3 regions of the Streptomyces sp. NPDC020898 genome follow, and region 3 is predicted to be linked to each of the others. Evidence: riboswitches for the same ligand, from Rfam matches in the RefSeq annotation. Region 3 holds a riboswitch; each other region holds the start of a gene.

Region 1 (5,746 bases), on a different contig from region 3:
GCTGAGGCCGACGGGGCGACTCCGCGGGCGGCGGCGCACGCGATCGTCGAGGACAGGCTGCCGGTGATCGCGGAACGGTTCGGCTGGTACCGCTGACAGGGCTCTGCGGCATCGCCTCCTGACGACGGATTACTGTGGCCGCGTGGCAAGGGTGCGGTTGAGTGTGGCCGAGCGGCGCGAGGATTTGTTGCGGGCCGCCATCGGGCAGATTGAGGAGCGGGGCGTGGCGGCGGTCAGGATCGCCGACGTGGCCGCTGTCCTCGGGGTGAGCAACGCGCTGGTGCTGTACCACTTCTCGACCAAGGAGAAGCTGGTCGCCGCCGCGTTCCGGTACGCGGCCGAGGCCGATCTCACCCACCTGGGCAAGCTCCTCGGGCGCCGTTCACCGGCGCTGCGCCGCCTGCGGTCCGCCGTGCGCTGGTACGCGCCGACCGGTCAGGCCAAGGGCTGGCGGCTGTGGATCGAGGGGTGGGCGGTGTCCCTGCGGGACCCCGCGCTGCGGGAGGTCGCCGGCGATCTGGACCGGCGCTGGAAGGCCGCGATCACCGAGGTCATCGCGGAGGGCGTGGCCGCGGGCGAGTTCCAGTGCCCCGACCCCACGGGCACGGCGCTGCGGCTCACGGCGCTGCTGGACGGGCTGGCCGTCCAGATGACGGCGTACGACGGGGTGTCGCGGGCGCGGGCGGAGCAGTGGGTGGACGCGGCGCTGGCTGGTGAACTGGGGCTTCAGCGCGCGGCGTTGACCTCCGGCGGGTGAGTCGGTGTGGGCCGGCGAGTCGGTGTGGGCGCCGGTCCTGGGGGCTGCCGCCCCCAGACCCCCGCTTCGGCCTGAACGGCCTCGTCCTCAAACGCCGGACAGGCTGAGGTTGCCCGCCCGGCGCTGAAAACCAAAAGAGCTCACGCGACCCAGTCGATGCGGCTCTTGATGTCGTCCGGCGAGAGATGCCCCTTCGCCGTCACCTCATCCCCCGACGACTCCCCCCGCAGCCTCCGTCCGATCCACGGAACCAGGTACTGGCGGGCCCAGTGGACGTCGTCGCGACGGATCTCCAAGGTGCCTCGGGGAGGCAGCGGCGGCCAGGGCTGGTCCGGGTCGGCCGGGATTTCGAGGCCGAGGACCTGGCCCGCGCGCAGGGCGACACGGGTGTGGCCCTCAGCGGAGAGGTGCAGTCGGTCGCCGTCCCAGGCCCGCCGGTCCTGGATGGTCTTCAGGGACCACAGGTCGAGCACGGGACAGCCGTACCGGTCGGCGATGGCCCGCAGATGTCCGTTGTACGTGGCGATCTTGCCGCGCATGTGCTTCAGCACCGGGACGTTGCGGGTGTCGAAGCCGGTCGTCACCATGACCGTGCCGACCGTCGAGGTGAGGTCGATCACCGCCCGCTCGAAGCGCTCGGCGACCTCGTCGGGGTCGCTGCCGGGCCGGATGATGTCGTTGCCGCCCGCGCAGAAGGAGATCAGGTCCGGCGCCTGCTCCTTCGCGCGCGGAAGCTGCTCGGCCACGATCTGGTCGAGCAGCCTCCCGCGTACAGCGAGGTTGGTGTAGTCGAAGTCGCCTTCGGAGCGCCGGTCCGCGAGCAGTACCGCGAACCGGTCGGCCCAGCCGACGAACGCCCCGTCGGGGCCGGGGTCGCCGACGCCTTCGGTGAAACTGTCCCCCACCGCCACGTACGACCCGATCACTGCTCTGCCGTCATTCTTCGAATCGTCTGCCACATCGGCCCATCATTCCCCTTCCGATGTGAGCTACGCGACCGTAGGAAAGGGTTGACTCGCGGTGAGATAAGCCACTCGTCAAGTATTGGTCAACCCGGAATACCGGGCGCGCACAGCTCATGGACCCTGAAGTCGCTGATCCGGAAGTGGCTCCACGTCGTACGGAAGGCGAAGTGCCCACTCGTGTACGGGTCCGGGTCGGTGTAGTCGAACACGAGCCGCCCGTTGTTCCACCAGCGGACCGTCGAACCGGCCGAGACGATCCGCACCCGATGCGGCGCGTTCGGGACGAGCAGCGGCTCCGTGTAGTCGTAGATCAAGGGGCGTACGCCGGCCTCACCGACGTAACGGCGCAGCCTGGTCGTCGTGTTGGTGTTGGCTCCGTAGCCGACGTAGTACGTCTTGAGGTAGTCGTACTCCGCGAGGGCACCGCCCCGCGGGGTGGCGAAGAGGTCGTCAGGGGAGCGGACGTCGACCGCGTTCCAGAAGTTGTTCAGGTCGGAGACCCGGTCGTTCACCCCGCCCGCCGAGATCGGCGTGGCCGTGTACTCGATGACGTACGGGCCTTGGAAACCGCGCTTGAACCAGACGGTCGCGCCGCTGGGTACGTCGATCTCCAGGGCGCCCCGGGCCGCCGTGACGCTGCCGCCGTCCTGGAGTTCCACGGCCCACTGGCCGAGACCGTGCCGGAAGTCGTCGCGGGCTATCAGGCGTCCGCGCGTGGCGGCACTGGCACTCGCGGCCGGGACGAGTGCGGTGAGCGCCGCGCCCGCGGCCAGGACTCCGAAAGCTCTGCGGGTGGTCGTCACGAGGCGGCTCCTTGAGGGGAAAGCGCTTACACGGTGCGGGAGTTCACTATCGCACCCGCACCCACACAGGCACCGACCGCACCGAAGGCCGGACCCGGGGATCGGGTCCGGCCTTCGGCGGGAGTTCTCGCGGAGGGTGGGCGTCAGCCGACGGCCACGCCCTGCGAGCGGAGGTACGCGACCGGGTCCACGTCGGAGCCGTAGTCCGGGGTGGTGCGGATCTCGAAGTGCAGGTGCGGTCCGGTCACGTTGCCGGTGGCACCGGAGAGGCCGACCTGCTGGCCCTCGGTCACGGTCTGGCCGGCCGAGACGGAGAGCTGGGAGAGGTGCGCGTACTGGGCGTAGTAGCCGTCGGCGAGCTTGATGACGACCTGGTTGCCGTACGCCCCGCCCCAGCCGGCGGAGACGACCGTGCCGGCGCCGACAGCCTTGAGGGAGGTGCCGGTCGGGACGACGAAGTCGACGCCCGTGTGGTAGCCGCTGGACCACATGCTGCCCGCCACGCGGTAGGCGGTACCGACGGCGGCATCGGCCACGGGGAGGGTGTAGCCGCTGGAGCTGCCGGTGTCGGCGGCCTCGGTCTGCGCCGAGGTCTCGGCGGCCGGCTTCGACTCCTCCGTCTGCGTGGACTTCGAGGAGGACCCCGAAGAAGACGACGAAGACGAGGAAGAGGGAGACGAAGACGGCGAGGTCGACGCGGCCTTCTTGCCGATGGTCAGCTTCAGACCGGGGTGGATCAGAGCCGGGTCGGCGCCGATCGCCGTGCGGTTGTCCGAGTAGAGCTTCTGCCAGCCACCGCTGACGCTCTGCTCCTGGGCGATCTTCGAGAGGTAGTCGCCGGCCTGGACCGCGTACGTCTTCACGCTCGCCTTCTTGGCGGCGGCCTTTTCCGACTTCGCGGAAACGGACTCGACCGTTACGGACGTGACCGCTCCCGAAAGGGACTGAACGGACTGGGTGCCGGCCTCCGCCGTGGCCGCGTGGGCGCCGGTGGCTCCCAGCAGCGGCAGGGCGAGAGCCGCTCCGCCGGTTCCGGCGACGGCTATCGAGCGAGTGAATCGCTGGGACTTCGGGCGGCGGTGCTTACCCTTCGCGGGCATGACGAATTCCTCTCCGTCGCCTGCGAGGTGAGCTGTCGGGTGCGGACTGGAGATGTCCGGCCACGCCTGAACGTGACTTAACCCCAAGCCTGTTCCAGAGACCGGAACAGGCGTTCTACCTGTGGGTCCCCCGCTCCTGCCGTGGTCGGGTGCTCGATGCGGGATCCGGGCGGCGGCAGGATTGGGCGTCCGTCCGGATTGGTGGCGAACGTAAGCGACCAAGACGCACGGAAACAAGCCTGAGGTTCCCTGTGTAAGGGTTTCCTGTGATCCTCCCCAGAATTACCGGTCACTGTCCGTCAATCCCGGATCTTTCCGCCCCTCGAACTCCCTTAAAACACGCCGAAATTACGTGAACATGACGGCGACAGACGGTCACGGATATGACGCTGCTCACTCGACCTATTCACAGCAACCTTTATTCCCAAGCGAGTTGGAATGAAGGCCCCATTAGCGGACAGAAGCATCAAAGGCGACGCAGTCGGAAAACTGCCGCATCAAGGTCGCCCTTCAGTCCGGTCCGCAGCCCACGGTGCAACAACACGGCACCCCGGTGGACTTCACCTGTTTCGCGGCATTCGTACGTACCTGTCGGGTCGAGTCCGCGCAGCCGCACCGCCGGAACCGGCTCCCCGTGGTGCTGCGCCTGGAGCCAGGCGAGGACGACCGTCTCGTCCCCGAGCACGTACTGCACCGCGCTCAGGCCACCGGCCGGCCGGCGCAGCCGGTAGAGGTCCCCGCGCTGCACCACGGGCCGGATCTCCTTGTACAGGCCCACCCACTCCCCGGCCTCGGCGAGCTCCTCCTCCGTCCACTTCGCGAGGTCGCCGCCGACGCCGAGCACCCCGGCCATCGCACTCACGAACCGGAAACGCAGCGAGCTGACCCGGCCGTTGAGCTGGGTGTTCGGGCTGTCCGTGACCCAGGCGGCCATCACCCGCGCCGGGTGGATCTGACTGAACCCCTCCTGGATGGCGAGCCGGTCCAGCGGGTCGGTGTTGTCGGAGGTCCACACCTGGTCCGTACGGGCGAGGACACCGAGGTCGATCCGGCCGCCGCCGCCCGAGCAGGACTCGAAGGCGACGTTCGGATGCGCCGCCCGCAACCGGTCCAGCAGGGCGTACAGCCCGTGTACGTGGTCGACCCACAGGCGCTGCGGGTAGTCCTCGCCGGGCCAGCCCGCGTCGGTGAAGCAGCGGTTGAAGTCCCACTTCACGTAGTCGACCGGGGCGCTGGAGAGAAGCGCGTCGAGCTGCTCCCAGAGGTACTGCCGGACATCCTCACGCGCGAGGTTCAGTACGAGTTGATTGCGGAACTCCGTCCGCTTTCGTCCCGGTTGGAACTGTACCCAGTCGGGGTGCGCGCGGTAGAGGTCGCTGTCCGGGTTGACCATCTCGGGCTCGACCCAGATGCCGAACCGCATCCCCAGGGCGTGCACATACTCGGCGAGCGTCCCCAGGCCCGCCGGGAAGCGGTCCGGGTTGGGCGTCCAGTCGCCGAGGCCGGCCCGGTCGCTGGTGCGGGCCCCGAACCAGCCGTCGTCCACGACGAACAGCTCGACGCCCATCGCGGCGGCCCGCCGGGCCAGCGTGCCCTGCTGCTCCTCGGAGATGTCGAACTCCGTGGCCTCCCAGGAGTTGTAGAGCACGGGCCGGTCCCGGTCCGCGTCCGGAATGACGAACGCGCGCTGGTACGCGTGCCACGCGCGGCTCGCCCCGCCGTGACCGGAGTCGGTCCACAGCCCCGCGAAGACGGGCGTGCTGAAGGACTCGCCCGCCGCCAGCCGCAGCAGACCCGAGTCGTCGTATCCGGCACCGCCGGTGATCTGCACGCGGGCGTCGGGCAGCTGGGCGACGGCGATCCGCCACGACCCCGACCAGCCAAGCGCGCACGCGTACACCTCGCCGTGCTCCTCGGTCGCGTCGGTGTCGAGCGCCACCCAGGGCAGATGCTGGTGCCCGGTGTGACCGCGCCGGCTGCCGATGACCTTCTCACCGTAGGTGAGGTCAGAGCGCACCAGCCGGGACTCGGCCGCCCAGCGCCCGTGCAACTGGGAGAGGCGCCAGCCCTCGCGCTCGGGGAGCGTCCAGGTGGCGGAGTCCGCGCGGAGCAGCTCCAGCG
Region 2 (5,746 bases), on a different contig from region 3:
TCTCGCCGCGCCTCGCCGGGTTCGTACTGGACGCGTTCGCGTCCACGGACGCCCCGCCGGTGGACGAGGACCTCGACCGTCTCACCCAGCGGGAACGGGAGGTGCTGCGGCTGATCGCCCGGGGCTATGCGTACAAGGAGATCGCCAAGCAGCTCTTCATCTCCGTGAAGACGGTGGAGTCGCATGTGTCGGCGGTCCTCAGGAAGCTCCAGCTGTCGAACCGGCACGAGCTGACGAGGTGGGCCACGGCACGGCGGCTCGTCTAGGGGCAGGGCGCCTCGTAGGTCAGGAGGGACCCGGGGGCACCGCGCGGCCGCTCACACCACCCTCGTGGCCCCCGCGAACGGCATCTCGTCCAGAGGTGCCACTCGTACCGGTGCCGAGGGGTTCGGGGCGTGGATCATCTGTCCGCGGCCTACGTAGAGGCCCACGTGACTGATGCCCGAGTAGAAGAACACCAGGTCGCCGGGGAGGAGTTCGGACCGTGAGACCCGCTGGCCGGCGTTGATCTGGGCGTAGGTCGTGCGGGGCAGGGAGATGCCGGCGGAGCGGTACGCGGCCTGCATGAGGCCCGAGCAGTCGAAGGCGTCCGGGCCGGTCGCGCCCCACACATAGGGGCTCCCGAGCTTCTGGTAGGCGTACGAAACGGCCTCCGCCGCACGCGAGTTGGGCGCCCCGGCGACTCCGGCTGCCCCAGCTGCCGCGGTGGCGTCAGCGACTCCGGCTGCCCCGAGCCCGTCCCGCGCACCCCCCGACGACCGGGAGGCATGCCCGCCGCCCCAGCTTCCGTCGTCCGCCGCGAGCCGGGCGCGTTCCTCCGAGCTGAGGCGGGACAGCAGTTGGCGGGCCTCGCCCAGTTTTCCGGTGACCGTCTTCTTGTGGCGGTTCAGCTCGGCCTGGCGGGACTTGAGGGAGGTCAGTTCGACGTGGGCCGCCCCGCGCAGCTGCTCGATCTCCCGCAGTTGCTTGCGTACGTGGGCCACGTCCGACGACTGTCTGCTGCCCGCCCGTTCGGCGAACGCGGCCCCGTCCAGGTAGCGGTCGGGGTCGTCGGAGAGGGCGAGTTGCAGCGCGGGGTCGAGACCGCCGGAGCGGTACTGCGCCGCGGCCATCGAACCCAGCGCCTCCCGGGCCGAGTTGAGCCCCTCCTCCTTGCGCGCCGCCTCGTCGCGCAGGTTCTCCAGCCTCCGTTCCGCCCGCTCGGCCCTCTCCTTCGAGCCGTTGTACTTCTCGGTGGCGACCTCCGCCTCCTCGTACAGCTTGTTCACCTTGGCCTCGACCTGCGCCGCGGTCAGCTGTGGATCGGCGTATCCGATGCCGTCGAAGCCGGTCGCCGTCGCCGCGCCCGCGAGGGCGATCGTCGCGGCGGTGCGGGCCGTACTGCCGTTGAGCGAGCGCTGTCGGGGCTTGCGGTGCGCTGCCACCGGGGCGTCACGTCCTTTCGTACGACCGCCGGGAAGCGGACCCCAGGAGGGCGGTCGCGCGTCCGGCGGCGGCTCGCACAGGGGGAGCGGTCCGCCGCCGGACTTTCTCGGCGGTGGTGTCCGACTGCCGCCCCTGGCCCGGGCGGCGGTGGGGAGCCGGGCACCTGGTGGAGGACGCTAAACCTGAGTGTGTCGTGGGGGTAACGCCATGTGCGGAACTGGCGTGAGCCGATCGCCGGGTGACCGTATGCGACCGTGATCGCGGTCCGCCGCCGCCGACTTCACGCAGTCGACTGACCGATGCGGCGCTTCCGGGACACGCGACGGTGACACAGTGCTATGGGGTGCATATATGCGAGATCCCGGAGCACCCCATGCCCGGCCCGGTGTCAGGTCGTGCGGGCGCCTCTGATTAGGCTCCGGGCCATGGACGTACTCATCCATCTCTTCGTCGGCCTGCACATCATCGGCATCGCCTCGCTCCTGGGCGGGTTTCTCACCCAGCTGAAGGCGATGGGGCAGGGCACGGCCCGCTTCGTGCCGGCGATGCTGCACGGCGCGTTCACCATGCTGGTCACCGGTGTCGCCCTGGTGGGCCTCAATCAGGCCGACGACCAGCCGGTCGACAACGTCAAGATCGGCGTGAAGCTGGCCCTGCTGATCGTGATCCTCGGCCTCGTCTATGTGCAGCGCGACGAGGAGACCGTGGACAAGCGTCTGTTCGGTCTGGTGGGCCTGTTCACCACAGCGAACATCTTCATTGCCGTGCTCTGGACCTGACCCGACCTGACCGAACCCTCAGGCGGGGCGCACCACGCTGTGGATCGCCGACTCGCCGTCGTAGAAGATCGATTCCTCACGGACGTACGTGCCCGGCTTCGGCGCGTGGATCATCATGCCGTTGCCGATGTAGAGGCCGACGTGGCTGATGTCGTCGTAGAAGAAGACCAGGTCACCGGGTTGGATGTCGGAGAGTGAGACCGTCGTGCCCGCGTTCACCTGGTCGTAGGTGGTGCGCGGGAGGTCGACTCCGGCAGCCTTCCAGACGGCCTGGGTGAGGCCCGAGCAGTCGTACGAGTCCGGGCCGGTCGCGCCCCAGACGTACGGCTTGCCGATCTGTGCGCGTGCGAAGGTGAGGGCCTTGTCGGCCTTGGCGGCGTACGAGGAGTCGGTGACCGTCGGCGTCGACGTGTCCGGGGTGCTGCCGCCCGTCGGCTGCTGGGCCGCCGCGGCTGCCGCCGCTGCGGCCTCCTGCTGGCGTTGCTGCTCCGCCGCCTGCTGCTGGCGGACGAGCTCCTGCGCCTGACGGCGGGCCTCCGTCTGCTTCTCCCGCTCGATCGCCGCGAGGCGCAGCTTCTCCTCGGCGGTGAGGCGGGAGAGCAGCTGACGGGCCTGGGCGAGCTTCGTCTGGACGGCGGTCTTGGTCGTCTGGAGGTCGTCCTGGGCCTCCGTGAGCGATTCGAGGCTCGCGGTGGCTTCCTGGCGCATCCGCGTCGTCTCGGCCTGCTGGGTGACGTAGTCGTCGACCGAGCCCTTCTGGCGGGCGGTCAGGCGGTCCATCAGCTGGTTCTGGTCGAAGTAGTCCTGCGGGTCGTCCGCGAGCAGGAACGTCGCCGTGTCGGGGGCGGCGGACCCGGTGCGGTACTGGGCCGCGGCGAACGAACCCAGCTCCTCACGCGCGTCGTTGAGCTTCTGCGTGCGCTGGGCCACGTCGTCCATCAGGGTGTCGACGCGCTTGCGCTGCTTGGACGTCTTCTCCTTGGCGCCGTTGTACTTGTCGGTGGCCGACTCCGCCTGGCGGTAGAGGTCGCCGATCTTCGCCTCGACCTCCTCCATGCTCGGCTGGTCGTCGGCCGAGGGTGCCGGGGGTGTCGTGGGCTCCGTGGGCGCGGCGGTGGCGGTCTGGGACAGCAGGGCCACGGAGGTCAGTGCCGCCGTGGCGAGGGCGGGGGTCCGTATGCCTGCTACGCGCGTTCCTGCAGGACGCGACTTGCGGTGCGACGACGCCAAGGGAGGCGACTCCTTCCATGTTCCGCCTACCGGGTTAGCTGTCGGGTTCGGGCGGGTGATTCGGAAGGGTTGCCCTACGGTCCTTGCCCTGGACGGCAGTCGGACCGATTCACCCCAGGTTTTCGGTGGGTCCCCGGCTCCTGCCGCACAGGGCGGCACGATCGGACTCGGCGGAGGCCGCGCGGCCCGGCGACGTTCGCCGGTGGGGTTCGAGCGGCCTTAGGGCACGCTAACCAACTGGTGTGGCTCCTGTGAAGGTTGATGACCGCTATGTCCGATACGTTTTTGTGACCTTAGGTTTAAACGTGGATTCGTGAAACCGATCCGGAATGATTTCTGGCGAATTGTTCGGATCTGTGAGTGTGCACGGGTAGCTCCGGTAGATCCTCGCCCTCCATGTTTCCGGGGGCGGGGCGGGTTGTCAGTGGGGGCGCCTAGACTCGGAGAGCGATGAGCAGCCTCTTTGATGACAGCTTCCTGGCGGACCTCCGGGGCCCTCGCGCCCATGAGGAGGAGCCCCCGCCGCCGCCCGAGGACGAGCACGTGCCGGAGCCCGTTCCGGACGATCTGTTCGGCGGGAAGTTCGACGCGCCGCCGGACCGGGACGCGTACTACCGCGACGGTGCCCCGCGCCCCGCGGTGGACCCGGCCGCGCTCCTGGACGGGCTGAACGAGAACCAGCGCGCGGCCGTCGTGCACGCCCACACCCCCTTGCTCATCGTGGCGGGCGCCGGCTCCGGCAAGACGCGTGTGCTCACGCACCGCATCGCGTATCTGCTCGGCGAGCGGGGCGTCCACCCCGGCCAGATCCTCGCGATCACCTTCACCAACAAGGCCGCCGGTGAGATGAAGGAGCGCGTCGAGCACCTCGTCGGCCCGCGCGCGAACGCGATGTGGGTGATGACGTTCCACAGTGCGTGCGTGCGCATCCTGCGGCGCGAGAGCAAGCGGCTCGGCTTCACGTCGTCCTTCTCGATCTACGACGCGGCCGACAGCAAGCGACTGATGGCGCTCGTCTGCCGCGACCTGGACCTGGACCCGAAGCGCTTCCCGCCCAAGTCCTTCAGCGCCAAGATCTCCAACCTGAAGAACGAGCTGATCGACGAGGAGGACTTCGCCGCCCAGGCGAGCGACGGTTTCGAGAAGACCCTCGCCCAGGCCTACGCGATGTACCAGTCGCGGCTGCGTGAGGCCAACGCGCTCGACTTCGACGACTTGATCATGACGACGGTCAACCTGCTGCGCGCCTTCCCGGACGTCGCCGAGCACTACCGCCGCCGCTTCCGCCACGTCCTCGTCGACGAGTACCAGGACACCAACCACGCCCAGTACGCGCTCGTACGGGAGCTCGTGGGCACCGCCGAGCACCCGGTGGACGTACCGCCCGCCGAGCACGACCTGGGCCCCGCCGAACTGTGTGTCGTGGGTGACGCCGACCAGTCGATCTACGCCTTCCGGGGTGCGACGATCCGCAACATCCTCCAGTTCGAGGAGGACTACGCGGACGCGACGACGATCCTGCTCGAACAGAACTACCGTTCCACGCAGACGATTCTGAGCGCGGCCAACGCGGTCATCGAGCGCAACGAGTCCCGCCGCCCCAAGAACCTGTGGACCAACGCGGGCGCGGGCGCGCGCATCACCGGCTATGTCGCCGACACGGAGCACGACGAGGCGCAGTTCGTCGCCGAGGAGATAGACCGACTGACGGACGCGGGCGACGCGAAGGCCGGCGATGTCGCCGTCTTCTACCGGACGAACGCCCAGTCCCGTGTCTTCGAGGAGATCTTCATCCGCGTCGGCCTGCCCTACAAGGTCGTCGGCGGCGTCCGCTTCTACGAGCGCAAGGAGGTCCGGGACGTCCTGGCCTACCTGCGCGTCCTCGCCAACCCGGAGGACTCGGTGCCGCTGCGCCGCATCCTCAACGTGCCCAAGCGCGGCATCGGCGACCGCGCGGAGGCGATGATCGACGCGCTCTCCCAGCGCGAGAAGATCAGCTTCGCGCAGGCGCTGAAGCGCGTGGACGAGGCGTACGGCATGGCGTCGCGGTCGACCAACGCGGTCAAGCGGTTCAACGCGCTGATGGAGGACCTGAGGACGATCGTGGAGTCGGGCGCGGGCCCGGCGACCGTCCTGGAAGCGGTACTCGAACGCACGGGCTACCTCGCCGAGTTGCAGGCGTCGACCGACCCGCAGGACGAGACCCGGATCGAGAACCTCCAGGAACTCGCCGCCGTGGCCCTGGAGTTCGAGCAGGAGTCCGGAGCGGCTGCCGAGACGGCCGAGGGGTCCCCGCAGCCCGCGGAGGGCGA
Region 3 (5,746 bases):
TCGGAAAACCTGCCGCCCGTTCCGGACCAGGTGTGGTGGACCCTGCTCGAGAGACTGAACGACTGGGGCATCGACCGCGCGGCTGTCCTGGACGCGGCACGCGCCGCGTTCCGTTCCCGTGTCGAGGCGGGGGACGTCGGGATCATGCGCAGGTTCGCCTGGGAGACGGACGGTGAGGAGAAGGAGGCCTGGCTCCGCAGAGCGGCGGACCTCGACGACGACGAAGCGGCCGTGCAACTGGGGGAACTCCTCCTGAGGCGTGGGGACGGGCCGGGCGCGATCCCCTATCTGGAGAGAGCCGCGTCGCGGGGGAGGGCGGCAGCCGCCGGTCTCCTCGGACTCCACTACCGGAACCAGGCCCAGCGCTGGCTGACCGAGGCCACCGTAGCGGGCGACCAAAGGGCCAAACGCGCCCTCAGCGAGTGGGGGAGCCTTCTCCCTCCGCGAATCTCTTCACCCGCCCCCGATACCGTCACCGAGTGACTGACCAGCCCGGCTCCCCGCCCCCCGCCCCCGAACTCTTCACCTGGGAGTTCGCCACCGACCCCTACCCCGCCTACGCCTGGCTCCGTGAGCACGCGCCCGTGCACCGGACCAAGTTGCCCAGTGGCGTGGAGGCCTGGTTGGTCACCCGGTACGGCGATGCCAAGCAGGCCCTCGCCGATCCCCGGCTCTCGAAGAACTCCGCCCATCACGACGAGCCCGCGCACGCCAAGGGCAAGACCGGTATCCCCGGTGAGCGCAAGGCCGAGTTGATGACCCATCTGCTCAACATCGATCCGCCGGACCACACCAGGTTGCGCAGGCTCGTCTCCAAGGCGTTCACGCCTCGCCGAGTGGCCGAGTTCGCACCCCGGGTGCAGGAACTCACCGACAACCTCATCGACCAGTTCGCGGCGCGCGGCTCCGCCGATCTCATCCACGAGTTCGCCTTCCCGCTGCCCATCTACGCGATCTGCGACCTGCTGGGCGTACCCCGCGAAGACCAGGACGACTTCCGGGACTGGGCCGGGATGATGATCCGGCACGGGGGAGGGCCCCGGGGCGGGGTCGCTCGGTCGGTCAAGAAGATGCGGGGCTATCTCGCCGAGCTGATCCACCGCAAGCGCGAGGCGCTGTCCGACGTACCCGGACCCGGTGAGGACCTCATCTCCGGGCTCATCCGCGCCTCCGACGAGGGCGAGCACCTCACCGAGAACGAGGCCGCCGCCATGGCCTTTATCCTCCTTTTTGCCGGTTTTGAGACGACCGTGAATCTGATCGGCAACGGCGTCCACGCCCTCCTCACCCACCCCGAGCAGCGCGCCCGCCTCCAGGCGTCTCTCGCCGCCAAGGAGTCCGCCCTTCTCGAAACGGGCATCGAGGAACTCCTCCGCTTTGACGGCCCCGTGGAGCTGGCCACCTGGCGCTTCGCCACCCGTCCGCTCAGTCTCGGCGGGCAGGACATCGCGGCCGGTGATCCCGTGCTCGTCGTCCTCGCCGCCGCCGACCGGGACCCGGAGCGGTTCGCCGATCCCGACGTTCTCGATCTCACCCGCCGGGACAACCAGCACCTCGGGTACGGCCACGGCATCCACTACTGTCTCGGCGCCCCGCTCGCCCGCCTGGAGGGGCAGGCAGCCCTCGGCACCCTCCTCACCCGTCTCCCTGACCTGCAACTCGCCGCAGACCCCACCGAGTTGAGATGGCGGGGCGGCCTCATCATGCGTGGACTGCGCACCCTGCCCGTCGAGTTCACGCCAGTTCGCGAATCCGGGCATACCCAGCCAGTGGTGACGTAGAAGGTCACGGAATGGTGACGCTCCGTCAACAATGTGATCTTCACGTGATCTGCGCGGCATTAACTTGTGATGAGTGATCGTCTGCCGATACGTTCACGCACTAGTGCGGCGCCCTGCGGTGTCCATCGACACCTGTCGTTGCCCGTCATCGCCCGTCGCACTGGCCCCCGCTGTCTCGTGAAAGGCCACCGCATGCTCTCCGGGAACGGTCGTCACCGTCGCCCCCGTCAGGCCCCGGCTCTGCTGGTCGCGGCCGGCGTGGCAGGCTCCGCCATCGCCATTCCGCTGCTCGGCGCCACCGGCGCGAGCGCGGCCAGCGGTACCACGTGGGACCGGGTCGCGGAGTGCGAGAGTGGCGGCTCCTGGAGCGCCGACGACGGCAACGGGTTCTACGGCGGCTTGCAGCTGACCCAGATGGACTGGGAGGAGTACGGCGGCCTCACCTACGCCCCGAGTGCCGACCAGGCCAGCCGTTCGCAGCAGATCGCCGTCGCCGAGAAGGTGCTCGCCGACAAGGGGGCCGGGGTCTGGGAGGCCTGCGCGCTGCTGTCCGGGCTCGGCAAGGACACCGGCTCGGCCGACGTCGACACCGGCGTGGCCGGCGACGGCACCAGCACCAGCAGCGGCAGCGGTATCGGCTCCAGCACGGGCGTGGACGCCGGTGTGAGCGAGGGCGGCACCTCCTCCTCGGCTTCGACGCCGCCCTTGACGCCGAAGTCGACGCCGACGTCACCCACGCCCTCGACGTCGCCCTCGACCGACTCCGCCGAATCCGCCGACTCCGAGTCCTCCACCGGTTCCTCGCCGTCTCCCGTGCCGTCCGTCGCGGCGACGACCGACTCCGTCGAGTCGTCCACCCCGCTGTCGCCGTCGCCTTCCCCCTCGTTGCCCGGTACCGGCGACTCGCAGGAAGGGGACAGTTTCCTCACGGACACGGCAAAGAGTGCAGAACAGGGCAACTCCGGGCAGAGCGCCGAAAACGGGACCGGTCGTCATCGTGGCGACACCGAGGGCTCGTACACCGTCCGTGCCGGCGACACCCTTTGCGACATCGCCGACTCCCTTGGCCTTGAGGGTGGATGGTCCGAGCTCTACCTCGAGAACGAGCATGCCCTCGGCACTGACCCGGACCTTATCCTCCCCGGTCAGACCCTTGCGGTAGGTAGCGAACCGGGGCAAAAGTAACCGGAGTTCACGTCACACTTCGTGCTGAATGTCCGTTATAAATGCAGTGAGAGATAGGTCTCAGAAGCCCTGATCGTCTTTGTATTTCAGGGGATCACCTGTTTACGGTCGTGATCGCTCGCCACCGCGGGCCCCGCCGGTCGCAACGCCGAATCCTGCCAACGGCCGTCCGGGAACAGTCGTCGCTATCAAGCGCCGTAGGCAGGAGCGGGGGACCCAAGGTAGGTGCCGCACCGGGCAGTTGACCGGAGCGGCTTGGGGTTAAGTCGTACGTCCAGGACTCGGACGTACGGCCGGGCAACTCAACCGGCCCGAACCCGACAGCTCACCTCGCAGGCGTCGGTGAGGGGATCACGCATGCTGTTTTCCGGTAAGGGCAAGCACCGCCGTCCGTCCAAGGCCACCCGTGTCGTCGCCATCGCCGGTGTGACCGGTGCGGCCGTCGCCGCTCCGCTCCTGGCGGCCGGCTCCGCCTCCGCCGCCACCTCCGCCGAGTGGGACACGGTCGCCCAGTGCGAGTCGGGCGGCAACTGGTCCATCAACACCGGCAACGGCTACTACGGCGGTCTCCAGTTCTCCGCCTCCACCTGGGCCGCGTACGGCGGCTCGTCGTACGCCTCCACCGCCGACCAGGCCTCCAAGTCCCAGCAGATAGAAATCGCCGAGAAGGTCCTCGCGGGCCAGGGCAAGGGTGCCTGGCCGGTCTGCGGCGTGGGCCTGTCCGGCGCCGCCTACGACGGCGGTTCGAGCAGCGACGCGGGTACGAGCGACAACTCGTCCAGCGGTGCCGGCAGCTCCGACAGCTCCAGCGAGGCCACCACGCGTTCCTCCGGCGATCAGTCGGCCTCCCGTTCGCAGGAGCGGCCCGCCGCGAAGAAGACCGTCACCACCCCGACCGGCAAGAAGGTCGAGAAGGGCGACGGCGAGTACAAGGTCGTCACCGGTGACACCCTCAGCGAGATCGCCGAGGCGCACGACGTCGAGGGCGGCTGGACGAAGCTCTTCCAGCTGAACAAGGACATCGTCGACGACGCCGACGTCATCTACCCGGGCCAGCAGCTGCACCTCAGCTGACCCCGGTCACCTGCGGGCCGGGTCTTCCCCCAAATCCCAGTCGGCTCGAAGGTGAACCACAGCGCCCTCACATCCGTGGCTTCCATAGTGAAGACCTCGTGAGGGTCACCCCCGTCCCCCACGGGCTCCCCGCTCCGGTGCGTTCTCCCCCGTACGCACCGGGGCGGGGCTTTTTTGTGCCGCCTGCTGGCCCGTCTGTCGGCCCGTCCATTGCCCCGTTCATTGTTCCGCCTTTTGTTCAGGTGGGGAACAATGTTTACCCTCTGTTCTGTCCAGGGGGTGGCCGGCGGACCTGCCGATCCCCCTCGGGCGGTTAGGCTCATCCCGCGGGGCCCCAAAAAGTCCCGCGTACCCGCGTCACATCCCAGAAGGAGATGCTCGTGCCGTCCATCGACGTCGTCGTAGCCCGGGAAATCCTCGACTCGCGAGGCAACCCCACCGTCGAGGTCGAGGTCGGCCTCGATGACGGCAGCACCGGTCGTGCCGCTGTCCCGTCCGGCGCCTCCACCGGAGCCTTCGAGGCCATCGAGCTGCGCGACGGTGACCCCAACCGCTACCTCGGCAAGGGTGTCGAGAAGGCCGTCCTCGCCGTCATCGAGCAGATCGGCCCGGAGCTCGTCGGTTACGACGCCACCGAGCAGCGCCTGATCGACCAGGCGATGTTCGACCTGGACGCCACCGACAACAAGGGCTCCCTCGGCGCCAACGCCATCCTCGGCGTTTCCCTCGCCGTCGCCCACGCGGCGTCGGAGGCCAGCGACCTCCCCCTCTTCCGCTACCTCGGCGGCCCGAACGCGCACCTGCTGCCCGTTCCGATGATGAACATCCTGAACGGCGGCTCGCACGCCGACTCCAACGTGGACATCCAGGAGTTCATGATCGCCCCGATCGGCGCGGAGTCCTTCTCCGAGGCCCTGCGCTGGGGCGCCGAGATCTACCACACCCTCAAGAAGGTGCTGAAGACCAAGGGCCTGTCCACCGGTCTCGGCGACGAGGGCGGCTTCGCCCCGAACCTGGAGTCCAACCGCGCCGCGCTCGACCTCATCATCGAGGCCATCAAGCAGGCCGGTTACGTCCCCGGTGAGCAGATCGGCCTCGCGCTCGACGTCGCCGCGTCCGAGTTCTACAAGGACGGCAAGTACGAGTTCGAGGGCAAGTCCCGCACGGCCGCCGAGATGACCGAGTACTACGAGGAGCTCGTCTCCGCGTACCCGCTCATCTCCATCGAGGACCCGCTGTACGAGGACGACTGGGACGGCTGGAAGACCATCACCGACAAGCTGGGCGACAGGGTCCAGATCGTCGGCGACGACCTCTTCGTCACCAACCCGGAGCGCCTCGCCCGTGGCATCGAGGAGGGCTCGGCCAACGCCCTGCTCGTCAAGGTCAACCAGATCGGCTCGCTGACCGAGACGCTGGACGCCGTCGAGATGGCCCAGCGCAACGGCTTCAAGTGCATGATGTCCCACCGCTCCGGCGAGACCGAGGACGTCACCATCGCCGACCTCGCCGTCGCGGTGAACTGCGGCCAGATCAAGACCGGCGCCCCGGCCCGCTCGGACCGCGTCGCCAAGTACAACCAGCTGCTGCGCATCGAGGAGATCCTCGACGACGCCGCGGTGTACGCCGGTCGCTCGGCCTTCCCCCGCTTCAAGGGCTGAGCCTGCTGAGCCCGCAGAGCCTGTAACGGCTTGGGCAGCGTCGTA

What was found. Region 3 has a riboswitch for cyclic di-AMP ahead of ACH4TV_RS27095 (transglycosylase family protein). Riboswitches for the same ligand answer to the same signal wherever they lie in the genome.
Region 1: it holds a riboswitch for cyclic di-AMP, as region 3 does, so the genes downstream of both, ACH4TV_RS20195 (peptidoglycan DD-metalloendopeptidase family protein) here and ACH4TV_RS27095 (transglycosylase family protein) in region 3, are expected to answer to the same signal.
Region 2: it holds a riboswitch for cyclic di-AMP, as region 3 does, so the genes downstream of both, ACH4TV_RS26115 (NlpC/P60 family protein) here and ACH4TV_RS27095 (transglycosylase family protein) in region 3, are expected to answer to the same signal.

What each region holds. Positions count from the first base shown of each region.
Region 1 covers NZ_JBIRRV010000006.1:48,214-53,959, reverse strand. The annotation lists gene ACH4TV_RS20215 (Glu/Leu/Phe/Val dehydrogenase dimerization domain-containing protein) at 1-96, shown strand, start outside; gene ACH4TV_RS20210 (TetR/AcrR family transcriptional regulator) at 143-757, shown strand; gene ACH4TV_RS20205 (SGNH/GDSL hydrolase family protein) at 898-1,683, opposite strand; gene ACH4TV_RS20200 (DUF6250 domain-containing protein) at 1,806-2,525, opposite strand; gene ACH4TV_RS20195 (peptidoglycan DD-metalloendopeptidase family protein) at 2,669-3,625, opposite strand; cyclic di-AMP (ydaO/yuaA leader) riboswitch at 3,630-3,807, opposite strand; gene ACH4TV_RS20190 (alpha-galactosidase) at 4,092-5,746, opposite strand, start outside.
Region 2 covers NZ_JBIRRV010000008.1:271,586-277,331, forward strand. The annotation lists gene ACH4TV_RS26100 (LuxR C-terminal-related transcriptional regulator) at 1-266, shown strand, start outside; gene ACH4TV_RS26105 (NlpC/P60 family protein) at 318-1,424, opposite strand; gene ACH4TV_RS26110 (hypothetical protein) at 1,851-2,204, shown strand; gene ACH4TV_RS26115 (NlpC/P60 family protein) at 2,223-3,434, opposite strand; cyclic di-AMP (ydaO/yuaA leader) riboswitch at 3,443-3,617, opposite strand; gene pcrA (DNA helicase PcrA) at 3,885-5,746, shown strand, end outside.
Region 3 covers NZ_JBIRRV010000009.1:70,069-75,814, reverse strand. The annotation lists gene ACH4TV_RS27110 (hypothetical protein) at 1-483, shown strand, start outside; gene ACH4TV_RS27105 (cytochrome P450) at 480-1,781, shown strand; gene ACH4TV_RS27100 (transglycosylase family protein) at 1,974-2,966, shown strand; cyclic di-AMP (ydaO/yuaA leader) riboswitch at 3,150-3,320, shown strand; gene ACH4TV_RS27095 (transglycosylase family protein) at 3,324-4,040, shown strand; gene eno (phosphopyruvate hydratase) at 4,421-5,701, shown strand.